One region of the Metabacillus elymi genome, then DNA from elsewhere that is predicted to be linked to it. Evidence: riboswitches for the same ligand, from Rfam matches in the RefSeq annotation. Region 1 holds a riboswitch; the other holds the start of a gene.

The links. Region 1 has a riboswitch for manganese ahead of HUW50_RS17985 (TerC family protein). Riboswitches for the same ligand answer to the same signal wherever they lie in the genome.
Region 2: it holds a riboswitch for manganese, as region 1 does, so the genes downstream of both, HUW50_RS03775 (TerC family protein) here and HUW50_RS17985 (TerC family protein) in region 1, are expected to answer to the same signal.

The regions. Positions count from the first base shown of each region.
Region 1 is NZ_CP055263.1:3,915,223-3,921,699, forward strand. Features, by position in the region: gene pulA (type I pullulanase) at 1-614, shown strand, start outside; gene ku (non-homologous end joining protein Ku) at 854-1,768, opposite strand; gene HUW50_RS17975 (undecaprenyl-diphosphate phosphatase) at 2,121-2,900, opposite strand; gene HUW50_RS17980 (DedA family protein) at 3,083-3,694, shown strand; yybP-ykoY riboswitch at 3,832-3,943, shown strand; gene HUW50_RS17985 (TerC family protein) at 4,042-4,836, shown strand; gene sigI (RNA polymerase sigma factor SigI) at 5,433-6,179, shown strand; partial or broken gene HUW50_RS27695 (anti-sigma factor domain-containing protein) at 6,176-6,244, shown strand; gene HUW50_RS17995 (anti-sigma-I factor RsgI family protein) at 6,263-6,477, shown strand, end outside.
Region 2 is NZ_CP055263.1:758,259-764,735, reverse strand. Features, by position in the region: gene HUW50_RS03780 (tripartite tricarboxylate transporter permease) at 1-1,312, shown strand, start outside; yybP-ykoY riboswitch at 1,389-1,485, shown strand; gene HUW50_RS03775 (TerC family protein) at 1,600-2,298, shown strand; gene HUW50_RS03770 (endonuclease I family protein) at 2,380-3,321, opposite strand; gene HUW50_RS03765 (S8 family peptidase) at 3,530-4,525, opposite strand; gene HUW50_RS03760 (J domain-containing protein) at 4,955-5,605, shown strand; gene licT (BglG family transcription antiterminator LicT) at 5,956-6,477, shown strand, end outside.

The DNA of each region.
Region 1 (6,477 bases):
GCAACAACCAACTTAATAACACAGCAACATTAGGTCAATTTTTAAGCAGTCATGACCAAAATGGTTTTCTATCTGAATACGTGAATGGAGATGTAGGTAAATTAAAGGTTGCTTCAGCATTACAAATTACCTCGAAGGGTCAACCAGTTATTTACTATGGAGAAGAATTAGGTAGATCCGGTAAATCAGACTGGGAAAAAGAAGGTGAAACAGTATTACAATTTGGGCAAAATCGTGATGATATGCCATGGGGGCTACTTGAAACTGAAGATCCAAACGCAATGGCATTACACAAGCATTATTCAACATTACTAAACATTCGTGCTGAGTATTCCAAAGTTTTCTCAAAAGGTACTCGTGAAAAAGTAGCAGGTGGAGATGCTGAAGACTATTTAGTATTTAAAAGAAAATATGAAGAAGAGCAGGTTTTAGTTGGATTAAATGTAACAGATAGTGCAAAACAAGCTACATTTGTAGTAGACTTCCCCGCTAATACTAAGCTTAGAGATTTATACAATGAAAAAGAATATGTAGTAAACAGCAATAAGGAAGTAACAATTAATATACCAGCTGATGATAATGGTGGTACAGTTGTGCTTGCTACAATGAAGTGACGAAGATGAGCTAAGATTGAATGGGATTTAGAATTTATAATAGACCGACCTGGGAACTTTTCCAGTAACAGGACTAGTTATAAATGTTCTAAATTAATTCGGTCTTCAACCCGCTGGTACTAGTTTTAAATTAGTTAGTAGCTTGAGGAAATAGCTAATACGAGTGAAATATAATTTGTAGAGTAAACACGCTTAGAGACAGGAAATGCTGTTTTCTAAGCGTGTTTTAAGTGGATAACTTATGCCTTTTTACGGACTGTTTTCGTCTTCTTAGCAATTGTTTGACTTGGTGCTAGTGGCTGACCACCTTCATCACCAGCAGCTTTAGCTTGTGTTGCCTTTGGCTTTGCTGGTTTAGCAGGGTTTGCTTTTCCTTGTGGTTTTTTTGTTTTTTCAATACTTGCCTGTAGTGCGCTCATCAAGTCAACTACATTTTGTCTTGGTGCTGCTTCTGTAGGTGTTTTGCCTTCATCCTGATTTACTTTTCTTTCAATTAATTCTTGAAGTGCAAGTCGATAGTCATCCTTATATTTTTCAGGGTCAAAAGTTGTTGTAAGTTGATCAATTAACATGATGGCGGTTTCTAGCTCTTTACTGCCAACTTCGACCTGCTCAGGTACACTTGGAACTTCTTTCACATTTCTAACTTCATCTGGATAATGGACTGTTTCCATAACAATGCAATTCTCGTAAACACGAACCATTGCTAGTTGTTGTTTGGAGCGGATTGTTATTTGTGCCACACCGATTTTACCGGATTGATTTAATGCTTCACGTAATAATCCATATGCTTTTCCACCGTTTTCACCTGGTCCGATGAAATAAGAACGACTAAAGTAGATGGGATCAATCTCTTCCATTTTTACAAAATCAATGATTTCGACAGTCTTATCCTCATGCTCGTCCTTTAGTTCTTTAAGTTCTTCATCCGAAAGAACAACATATTTCCCTTTTACATATTCGTAACCCTTCACAATTTCTTCAGTCGAAATTTCTTCATCACAGTTAGGGCATTTTTTTTCATACTGAATCGGTGTATGGCATTTTTTATGAAGGGTTCTAAGTTTGATATCTTTATCTTCAGTTGCTGCATAAAGCTTTATTGGAATGTTTACCAGGCCGAAACTGATTGATCCTTTCCACATCGTATGCATAAAATTCCCTGCTTTCCATCGTATATTTTAAAATGCTGATTAGCTTGCACTGTTCAATCCACAATATTAGGAATGCTTTGCTAACATGGTAGTTAATTCATTGATTTGGCTTGAATACGACATACCCATTTTGTAAATAGCATAAGTAACTTTTTACCTTTTCATGTCTAGTAATACATACCAATAAAAAAGAGGCTGGGACATAACTAAATTGACCATTCTTAAAGCCGAATAATTTCTAATTTAATTAAGCGATATAAATAAAAAACCCAAACTATTACGAAACTCTAAATTAGAATTTCGCATGATAGTTCGGGTTTTTCTTTGGCTGAAATACTTTTGTCCCAGCCTCTTAAAAAATAGCTATTTTTTGCAAAAGAATAATGAATCCACCAAGTACCCATACATAAATCGCAAAAATTCTTAGGGACTGTCGCTTAACAAAAGAAATCATAAATTTAACTGCAATATATCCAAAAAAAGCAGAAGAAATGGTTGCAACAAGCATTGATAACAGGCTAATTTGTGGAACGTTCCCTGACATTACATCCTTCAGCTGAAAAATGACTCCACCAAAAATGGCGGGGATTGAAAGTAAAAAGGAAAAATAAGCAGCAGCTTCTTTGTCCATTTTTCTTATAAGCGCACCAACAATCGTCATACCAGACCTGGATATAGCTGGGAAAATTGCAAATGCCTGAAAGCTCCCAATAAAAAAAGAGTCAAAAAGAGAAAGGTCGTCTATCTTTTTTGCACCATTTTTAATTGAGTCAGCAAACCATAAAAATATTCCAGTTACGAGAAATTCCCAACCAATTGTTACACCTGTTTTTGAGATTTCATCAAAAAAGTCACTGAACAATACACCAGCAAATACAGCTGGAATTGTACCAACTACTAATAATGCTGTTATTCGACTAAATGGTTTTTTAATCAGCTTAATTATAATGTCCTTATAAAAAACAAGTAAGGCAATGAGTGTACCAATGTGAAGCATTGTATCTAAGTATATGCCTGCTTCCTCTAAACCGAAAAGCTTTCGTCCAATATAAAGGTGTCCTGTACTGCTAATTGGTATAAACTCCGTTAATCCCTGAATGATTCCTAAAATAATTGCTTGGAGCCAATCCATATTAATTCCTCCTAACAAAATGAATATGAAGTATGAAAGAAGTTCTCATCTAGGGAATTTTAAAAATGCCAGACCTAGTGTAGTTTTAACCTCGTTCCTTCATAAAAATGGTTGTCTGTATAAATGAATATGTGTATTATATAGGACGGTAGAACTTATTGAATGAAAATAGGTGATTATTTATGGAAGAGTTCATTTTATCAATCATAGAAAATTTTAAAGAGTTATCATATTTAGGAATTATGCTTGCATTAACGATTGAATTTGTGCCAGCAGAGCTTGTTTTACCTCTTGCAGGGTTTTGGGTATTTGAAGGAGATATGACCTTATGGGGGACTGTTTTAGCAGGAACAATCGGGGGCACTTTTGGTCCATTAACTCTATATGCAGTTGGAAGATTTGGAGGAAGACCATTTTTATTGAAATTTGGTAAGTTTGTTTTCATTAATGAAGAAAAACTAGCTAAGGCTGATACATTTTTTGAACGAAATGGAGCGATGGTTGCTTTTACCGCAAGATTTCTTCCAGGTGTAAGAACATTAATTTCGATTCCTTGTGGTATGGCTAAAATGAATGTTTGGGTGTTTTCAATCTATACCTTTTTAGCGATGTTTCCGATAACATTTATTTATGTTTACTTAGGTTTTAAGCTTGGAGAAAGATGGAAAGATGTTGCAGAATTAGCTAATTCCTATATACTACCGATTGGAGTTGGAGTTTTAGTCATTTTTCTACTATATAAATTCCTTTCAATAAGAAGGAAAAAATTAATTAACAAGAACATTGCTAATTAATAAAGGCACTTATCTAATGGTTTGTGCACTTCAACTTAGGCTAAGTAAGGCTTTTATCAAAACATCCTTAAATAAACTAAAGAAAAATCTGTTGACAAAGGTATCAACTTCAACATATGATAATAGTAACTTAATATTCTTCTTTCAAAGGGGAGTAGCGTTCAGGGTAATACCTGAAAACAAAGTCGTCATTTCATGGATTTTCTTCCATCGGCTTTGTTGGCATGAACGGATTTGTAATACATGCTCAGCAAGACCTTTGCCTACGTTGGCAAAGGTCTTTTTTTGTTGTCCTTTTGCTAACACAGGGTATAAGAAAAATAGCCTAAAGCATAGGAGGAGAAAAAATGGATGTAACATTATTGTTTGAGTATGGCTGGGTATTACTTGTTCTTGTCGCTCTTGAGGGCATATTAGCAGCTGATAATGCACTTGTTATGGCAGTGATGGTTAAGCATTTACCAGATGAAAAAAGGAAAAAAGCATTGTTTTATGGGCTTGCAGGTGCGTTTATTTTACGATTTGGTGCATTATTTTTAATTTCGTTTTTAGTAAACGTATGGCAGGTTCAGGCAATTGGTGCCGTTTATCTACTTTATATTTCGATCAATCATATAATAAAGAAATTTGTACTGAAAAAGCATGAGCATCAAAAAAAGGTAAAAAAAGAGTCTGGCTTCTGGGGAACAGTATTGAAAGTAGAATTAGCTGATTTGGCATTTGCTGTCGATTCTATTTTGGCGGCGGTTGCTTTAGCTGTAACATTACCAGCTACTAATCTTCCTGTCATTGGTGGGTTAGATGGTGGTCAATTCCTGATAATCCTAGCAGGAGGAATTATTGGAATTATCATTATGAGATTTGCTGCTACGTACTTTGTAAAACTTCTAAAGAAAAAACCAAATCTTGAAACAGCAGCTTTTGTCATTGTAGGTTGGGTTGGAGTTAAGCTAGCGTTGTATACGTTAGCACACCCAGAAATTGATCTAGTGTCTAAACATTTTATTGAATCAGCAACATGGAAACTGATTTTCTGGATTGTTCTTGCTGGAATTGCTATTGGCGGTTGGTTCTTATCGAAGGATGTAAACGTTGAAGATGAGACAGATCAACAATTAATGAAAAGGGTTGAAAACCAATAACGTGATTTAAAGACGTTTGATAGTAAATTATCAGACGTCTTTTTTTGTAAGAAAGTATTAAAAATTAGATTTTATGGAATATTCATACCTAAAAATTATAAAAAATGGGGGTTTAATATAAGTAAATACTTGAAAGTGACAACTTTTTATGTCAAATATGTAACAAAACATAGGATTAATTACTTATATTAATTTTTTTTCGGAAAATATTTTTTTGTGCACCCTTAATACGGAAAGTTGTATCGAAATAATGTAGTGAAAGAAGAATTAAGTCATCAAGATTAAAGGAGGGTTAGAGGTTTACAAATGGCTTAAATAAGGAGAAAATAAGGTTTTCTTGTCGAAAAAGTTAACGAATATAATGAACATATATTGATCATTTTTTTCGTCAATCATTATATTTGATTTTCAATTTATGTCGTGTACGTGAAAATCGTCCTCATGTTTTTCGTGGGTATAAAGTACTGTTATTTGTAACAATTGTCTTTAATTTGTAGAAAACAAGAAAGATAGTTTCATATTTCTTCCTTTGCGATCCCTATGTAATTTAGCTATTATAGACAAAGTAATATAGGGGAAACAGAGGTGAACCTCCAATGCTTAGCCTTTTATTTAAACTAAGTAAGAAAAAACGTACATTAGAAGATACCGTTCTTTTAATTCAACAAGGTGACAGAGATTTACAAAACCAATTGATTGAACAATATAAACCATTTATTGCGAAAACTGTATCTTCTGTTTGTAAACGATATATAAACGAAAATGATGATGAATTTAGTATAGGATTAATTGCATTTAATGATGCAATAGAAAAATATTCAACAGATAAAGGAAGTTCATTGTTTGCTTTTGCTGAATTAGTGATTAAACGTAAAGTAATTGATTATATTCGTAAGGAAGTACGTAATCCTTATACGATTAATCTAGACCTTCATGAGCATGAAGAGGGAGAATTCTCTCAAAGTAAAATTGAATCTGATTTATCAATTGATGAATATACAAAAATGATTGAGCAAGAGCACCGAAAGGAAGAAATTGCCTATTTTCAGCATTGCCTAAAAGATTTTAAATTAACATTTGCTGAAATAGTTGAACAATCTCCAAAGCATTATGATGCAAGGCAAAATGCAATTGTGGTCGCAACGAAATTAGTAGAGGATGACGAATTGAGGGAATTTCTTTTCCAAAAAAAACAACTTCCTGTAAAACAGCTTGAGGCAAAAGTTGCAGTAAGTCGAAAGACAATCGAAAGAAATAGAAAATATATTATTGCAATGGCCATCATTCTGTCAGGGGACTTCCTCTATTTAAAAGATTATATTAAAGGGGTGCTACATTCATGAAGAGAGGGGTCGTCGTCGAGTATAATGATGACTTTGTAACACTGCTCACCCCAGATGGGCAATTCTTAAAAACTAATAGTAAATTGGGCAGCTATGAAATAGGGGAAGAAATTACTTTTTTTCCTTTAATGGATGAACGTGAAGAGGCTGCTACAAGAACCTCTAAAATAAAACAAAGAAGTTTAATTGACCTATTTAATTCTCGAAAAGTTAGGGTAGGCGCTTTATCTGTGTTAGCAATTATGATTTTTATGATAAGTTTTTTACCGTCTTTTAATAATGATAAAGTGTATGCGTA
Region 2 (6,477 bases), 2.6 Mb from region 1:
TGGTATTTTTTATGGATCAATGTATGGTGGTACAATTACAACTGTTTTAGTGAATGTACCTGGTGAGGCAGCATCTGTTATTACAAGTCTGGATGGCTATCCAATGGCAAAGAAGGGACGAGCTGGAGTTGCTCTTGGTTTATCAGCAATCGGCTCTTTTATCGGAGGAACTTTGTCTATCATTGGCTTAGTAATTGTAGCACCGTTATTAGTGGATTTTGCATTGGCATTTGGCCCTCCTGAATTTTTCGCTTTAATTATCTTTGGGATGACAATGGTCATTGGGTTAGCTGGTAAATCAATAATTAAAGGTGCTATTGCAGTTACAATAGGACTAATATTAGCTTTGGTAGGTATTGCTCCTGGATCGGGTATTGTCCGTTTCTCTTTTGGATCTACACATCTCTTAGATGGTTTTGATTTTGTTACGATAGCGATGGGGCTGTTTGGTTTATCTGAAATCTTATTAAGTGCTGAACAGCAACTTAAAAAGCCTGATGATCCTCCAAAGATGGGTGGACTTTTTCCTCAACGAAACGAATGGAAGCCCTCACTTATGTCAATGGGAAGAGGTACACTATTAGGGTTTTTCATCGGATTAATCCCTGGTACCAGTTCAGTTGTTCCCGCCCTCATGTCATATTCATTAGAAAAGAAGCTGGCGAAGGATCCTTCTCGATTTGGTAAGGGAGCAGTGGAAGGCGTAGCCGGACCTGAAACAGCTAACAACTCTTTTTGTGGAGGAGCACTTATTCCATTATTCTTATTAGGTATTCCTAGTTCTGCTACGATGGCAGTGCTATTAGGTGCCTTTATCTTACATGGTCTTACTCCAGGTCCAACAATGTTTGTTCAAAATTCTGAGTTTGTCTGGGCAGTTATCGCAAGTATGTTTATAGGAAATGCTTTGTTGTTATTTATGAATTTACCGATGGCGAAATTGTGGGCAAAAGTTGCAAATATTCCGTTTAAATTACTCTTCCCAATCATCATAAGTGTCTCAATTGTAGGTACATATTCTATTAGTAATAGTCTTTGGGAGGTTGGTGGGTTCCTTGCTTTTGGCATAATCGGTTATTTGTTTAAAAAGGCAGATATCCCTGTCGCTCCGATCGCTTTAGTCTTTATATTAGGAGGATTAATGGAAGAATCACTGTTACAATCATTAAATCTCTTTGATGGCAATCTTTTAGCGATCTTATCAAGGCCGATCTCAGGTACTTTAATTGTTCTTTCTGTTATTGTAATAACTCTTAGTATCATCGCTGGTATTAAGCAAAAGAAAGATAATTTTATGGATGTTGAAGTATAGAATAAGAAAAAATATAGACAGAAGCCCATTTATTACAGTATAATGAAATTAAATAAAAGAACGAACCATAAGAAACTTCCACCGTAAAGGGGAGTAGCGTCAGGATTATCCTGAAACAAAGTCGTCATTACATGAACCTTGTTCATCGGCTTTGTTGGCATATTATTGTGCTTAGCGAGACCTTTGCCACTTTGGCAAAGGTCTCTTTATTTTTGTGGTGAATAACTATTTTTGAATTTATTAGAATTTGAAAGTAGTAAAATATAATTTTTATAGGAGGTACACAAATGGAAATGGAATTTCTCACTGCACTTTTGTCTATTATAGTGATTGATTTAGTTTTAGCTGGAGATAATGCCATTTTGATTGGTCTTGCGGCAAGAAATCTGCCAAAACACCAACAAAAGAAGGTTATTTTATGGGGCTCTGTAGGAGCAATTGCAATTCGAATCGTAGCAACTTTAGCGGTTGTTTGGTTATTAGAAATCCCTGGTCTTCATTTAGTTGGTGGACTTCTATTAGTCATTATTGCTTACAAATTGTTAGTAGATGACAATGATCACGGTGATGTGAAAGCTGGAGATAACTTTTGGGCAGCAATTCGTACAGTTATTATCGCTGACGCATTAATGGGTCTTGATAATGTTTTAGCTGTTGCAGGTGCTTCTCATGGGAATATGCTTCTAGTTGTACTTGGATTATTAATTTCTGTTCCAGTTGTAATGTGGGGAAGTACACTTATCCTAAAATGGATTGATAGATACCCAATTATTGTTACATTGGGTGCAGCCGTATTAGCTTGGACAGCATCAAAAATGATCGTAGGAGAACATTTCTTAAGCGGATTTTTTGAAAATGGCTTTGTGAAATATGGTTTTGAAATTTTAGTAGTTGCAGGTGTTATTTTAACTGCTAAATATGCTCAAAAGAAAGCAGCTGCAAATAAGCAAGAGGAAGCAGTATTATTGAAAGCTGGATCAAACTAAACTAGAAAAAGACGGTCAGCCTCATGTGTTTCGTGAGGTTTGACCGTCTTTTATTTATAATAGGACATGTACATAATCATATTATTTCTGGTTAGTTGAATAATTTTTTCCTAATCCTAATGAAAAATCAATACTTTCAACATACTGAGGAAAATCAATCAGGGGATTTCTATTTTTTTGAATAGAGTAAATAGCCATATTGCGATGTTTTTCATAAGTTGAGACGCGAAAATCATTATGCCACTTTATAAGCAAATCAATGTCTTCATTACTGTATTGGCTGACTTCACCCGGATATCTTAATAAAAAATACAATGTTGCCCTTGCAACCTCACCTTTGCCTCTTTCTGGTTCGAACTTATTATCTTCGTATTTACCGCAATTTGCTCTGATTTCTTCTATTTTCATTTTCGGGGAATAGTCTTTGAAATCATGGTAAGGAAAATTGGATCTTGATGAATTACATTTTATTTCACAAGTAAAAAGATGATGCAAATCTCCTCTCATTGGATTTTCCTTTTCAAACCATGATTGAGGCACAACATGTTCACAATTATACATATTATCACTTTCAATTGACGCAATCGTCTCTTTGACTTTCATCAGATCCTTTAAATCATTTGATAATAAAATTTGATATGCTTCTTTTCTTTTCAAGTCTGCTTCGAAATCCTCTTTCATGACTTGTTCAGGTTCCTTATCCCCTCCTGAATAGATGCTTTTTAATTTTCCATTTAATTGGAGGTCTACCCAAGTATAAAGATAATTTCTTGTTGTTGCATTGTAAGATAGCTGATTAAGATGTGTATTAGTTACTAATAGATTTAGTTGCTTGAACAGTTCCTGCTTGTCCGCTCCAACAAAATTTATCTCTTGGTAATAGCTATTGATTAAAGTTTGATCCTTTTCTTCTTCGTAATATTCGTTTTCATTTACAATTCTTTTTTTATTCTGCTCCAATTCAATTAAAGCTCTTTTTAATTCTACGTTTTCACTAGCGTCCAATCTCTCTCGATTATTCAAAATGCTTCCTCCTTCTGGTATGGAAACTTTCTTGCACTTAGTGATTTGATTAAATAGGTGTTTGACAGTCAGGCTTTCAGTAAACAAAACGGACAATGATATTCTAATCACTATCCGTTAAGTTTAATGGCATCCACAGGTACTAGATTATTCTAAGTGGATAATAAAAGTTGAGTTTCTAGTCTTACTCAATTTTACTACCAAACTATTAATTTTTTGTTTCAATAAGATTAATTCTTGCAACATTGATAATCTCACGTACTTTGTCTACTAAGTCGAGTAAGAGAAAACCATTACCTTCAGAGCTTTTACGATTTCCTAGAGGTAAAGTTCTTCTGACTAGCTGTGCATAGATTTCAGTTTCAATAAGAGGTCTACCAAACTCTTTTTCACTTAAGTTAATAAGTAAAGCTAATGCACCTGCTACGTGTGGAGTTGCCATTGAGGTTCCAGATAGTGACGCATATTGATTATCTAGATATGTTGATACGATTTCAACACCAGGAGCGACAAGATCTACTTCTGCATTTGTATTTGTAAACGGTGCAAGGTTTAAATCATTACTCACAGCACCTACTTGAATGACTTCGTTATAACTACCTGGATAAGAATACTCAAACGTATCTTCTCTATCATCACCTTCATTTCCTGCTGCAACAACGACTGATATATTATGATTAACCGCATTTTGTATGGCTTTATGAAGCTCTGGAACATCATGTGGACCACCAAGTGACATTGAAATGACACGAACTCTTTGGTTTTGTGGACCACGCCAGTCAACAGCATAGTTAATAGCATTTATGATCCATTCATAATCTCCAGAGCCTTCTCCTGTCAAAACTTTTAAACTTAAAATTTTTGCTTTTGGTGCAACCCCTACAACACCTTTATTATTTAAACTAGCAGCAATGGTACCTGTTACGTGTGTACCATGACCATTATTATCTTTAAAAATAGTTGGATTTGAATGATGATCAGTTGTAAAATTTCTTCCGCCGATAATTTGATCCTTTAGATCTGGATGATTCTTGTCAACACCAGTATCAATAACTGCAATAACAATGTTTTCACCATGGCTGCTTTTCTCCCAAATCATAGGTGCTTGTATTAAACGAACACCCTCTGGAGTTTCATTTGTGTTTTCGACAATTGAATTAATCGTATAAGGAACCAATTTGACTTGTAACGGTGTTTTAGTCATGTTTACCTCCCGAATTTGAAATTTTAACTGACCTACTCTTTATGTATACCAAATTGTGGATGGTTTTTAAATGAAAAGCAATAAATTTCTCATTTTTGATTAATTAGCCTTATAAAGTCGCTTAATCGAGGGAAAAAGAACTAATAATCCAACTTGAATTATTGATTTAGCTTACTTTTTCACTGTTTATCATTCTCTTAGACTCTATCATTCGAAATCTACTAAGTATTACTCTTGAATGACAAAATATCGATAAAAATATACAAGTGACAACTTTTATTCATAAGGAAATCAACATGATTTCCTTATGAATAAATACTCATTTTTGAGAATCGGAACAGAAAAAGAATCAAGGTAGCTTATATATATAATAAGTGTCTATATAAAACAAAGTAATGTAATAGAAAAAAACAGAAGGGAGGGAACATTGTGAACACAGATCAAGCATTTTACATGTTAAAGGAAGCAGGATTATCGGATAGTAGAAGCATTCAAACAGTAAGACGTTGGTTAAACGAAGGCAAGGTTAAATATGATGGAACAGGGAGTAGGAATACGGAAGCCTTTTCGGTTTTTGACAATGCAGCTTCAGCGCTAGTTAAGGAAAGAACTGATCAAGATAAAGACAAAGATGAGATCATCCGCTATTTAAAATTAAAAATAAAAGAAAAAGATGTATATATAGAAGGGGTAGAAGAACTACATAAAACAGCAACAAAAGTATTATCCCACCAAAGAGATATGTTAACTAACGAAATAATCCAATTAAAGAATGAAAAAAGAAAATTACATAATGAAACAATGGATTTATTAAAAGAAAATATTCAATTACGAGAAGAACTAATAAAATTAAAAGAAGAAAGGCTTACAGGTGAAAATAGCGAAAATGACAAACTTTACAATACTGTCCAATATGATCTTTTGCAAAAATTCGGTCTATCAAAAAAGGCGAGCAGTAATGAAGTGTTATCAGCATATAAAGAATTACTGAAACTTACTCATCCTGATCATGGCGGCAACACAAAATTATTTCATTATATTAAAACTGACTACGATAATTTTAGAAATAGCATCAAATAATAAGTCATTCATTGTGTAAAATAAAATCAACTATTTATTCGTTAAGACGACATATACAAAGCTAAAAAACATATATACATATAAAATTTATTTACTATCAAAATGCATCAGATAACAATTTATCAGGTGCATTTTTGTTTTTTTCTTAGCTATTTTCTCAAAAAGTTTGATTTCATGAAATTTCTCAATTATATGAAGTAGGATAACGAAGGGATGGAAGAATAAGGGTCATCTAAATATGTTGCTAATGATTTTTTGAGATGGTAACATTTAATCATATAATAAGTAGGATTGTTACTGGTCACACAGGCAAAACCTTAAAACCATGAAATAACGTAAAGGTGATCAAGATGAAAATAGCAAAAATTATTAATAACAATGTCATAAGTGTTTTCAACGATCAAAATGAAGAATTAGTCGTTATGGGTAGAGGGCTTGCTTTTCAAAAGAGACCGGGAGATGACGTTGAAGAAGCGAAAATCGAGAAAATATTTGCATTGAAAAACAAGGATATATCTGAGCGATTTAAAACACTCTTATATGAAGTGCCTATGGAATATATGGATGTTACGGAAGATATCATTATGAATGCAAAAGCAAAACTTGGCAGGGACTTAAACGATAGTATTTATGTTTCTCTTACCGATCATATTAATTTTGCAATTGAAAGAAATAAAAAAGGTCTCGATATAAAAAATGCGTTGCTGTGGGAAATAAAACGACTTTATAAAGATGAATTCTCAATCGGAAAAGAAGCTCTAATCCTAATAGAAGAAAAACTTCATGTTTCTCTACCAGAAGATGAAGCAGGCTTTATTGCGATGCATATTGTAAACGCTGAACTTAATGAAGAAATGCCAAATATCGTAAAC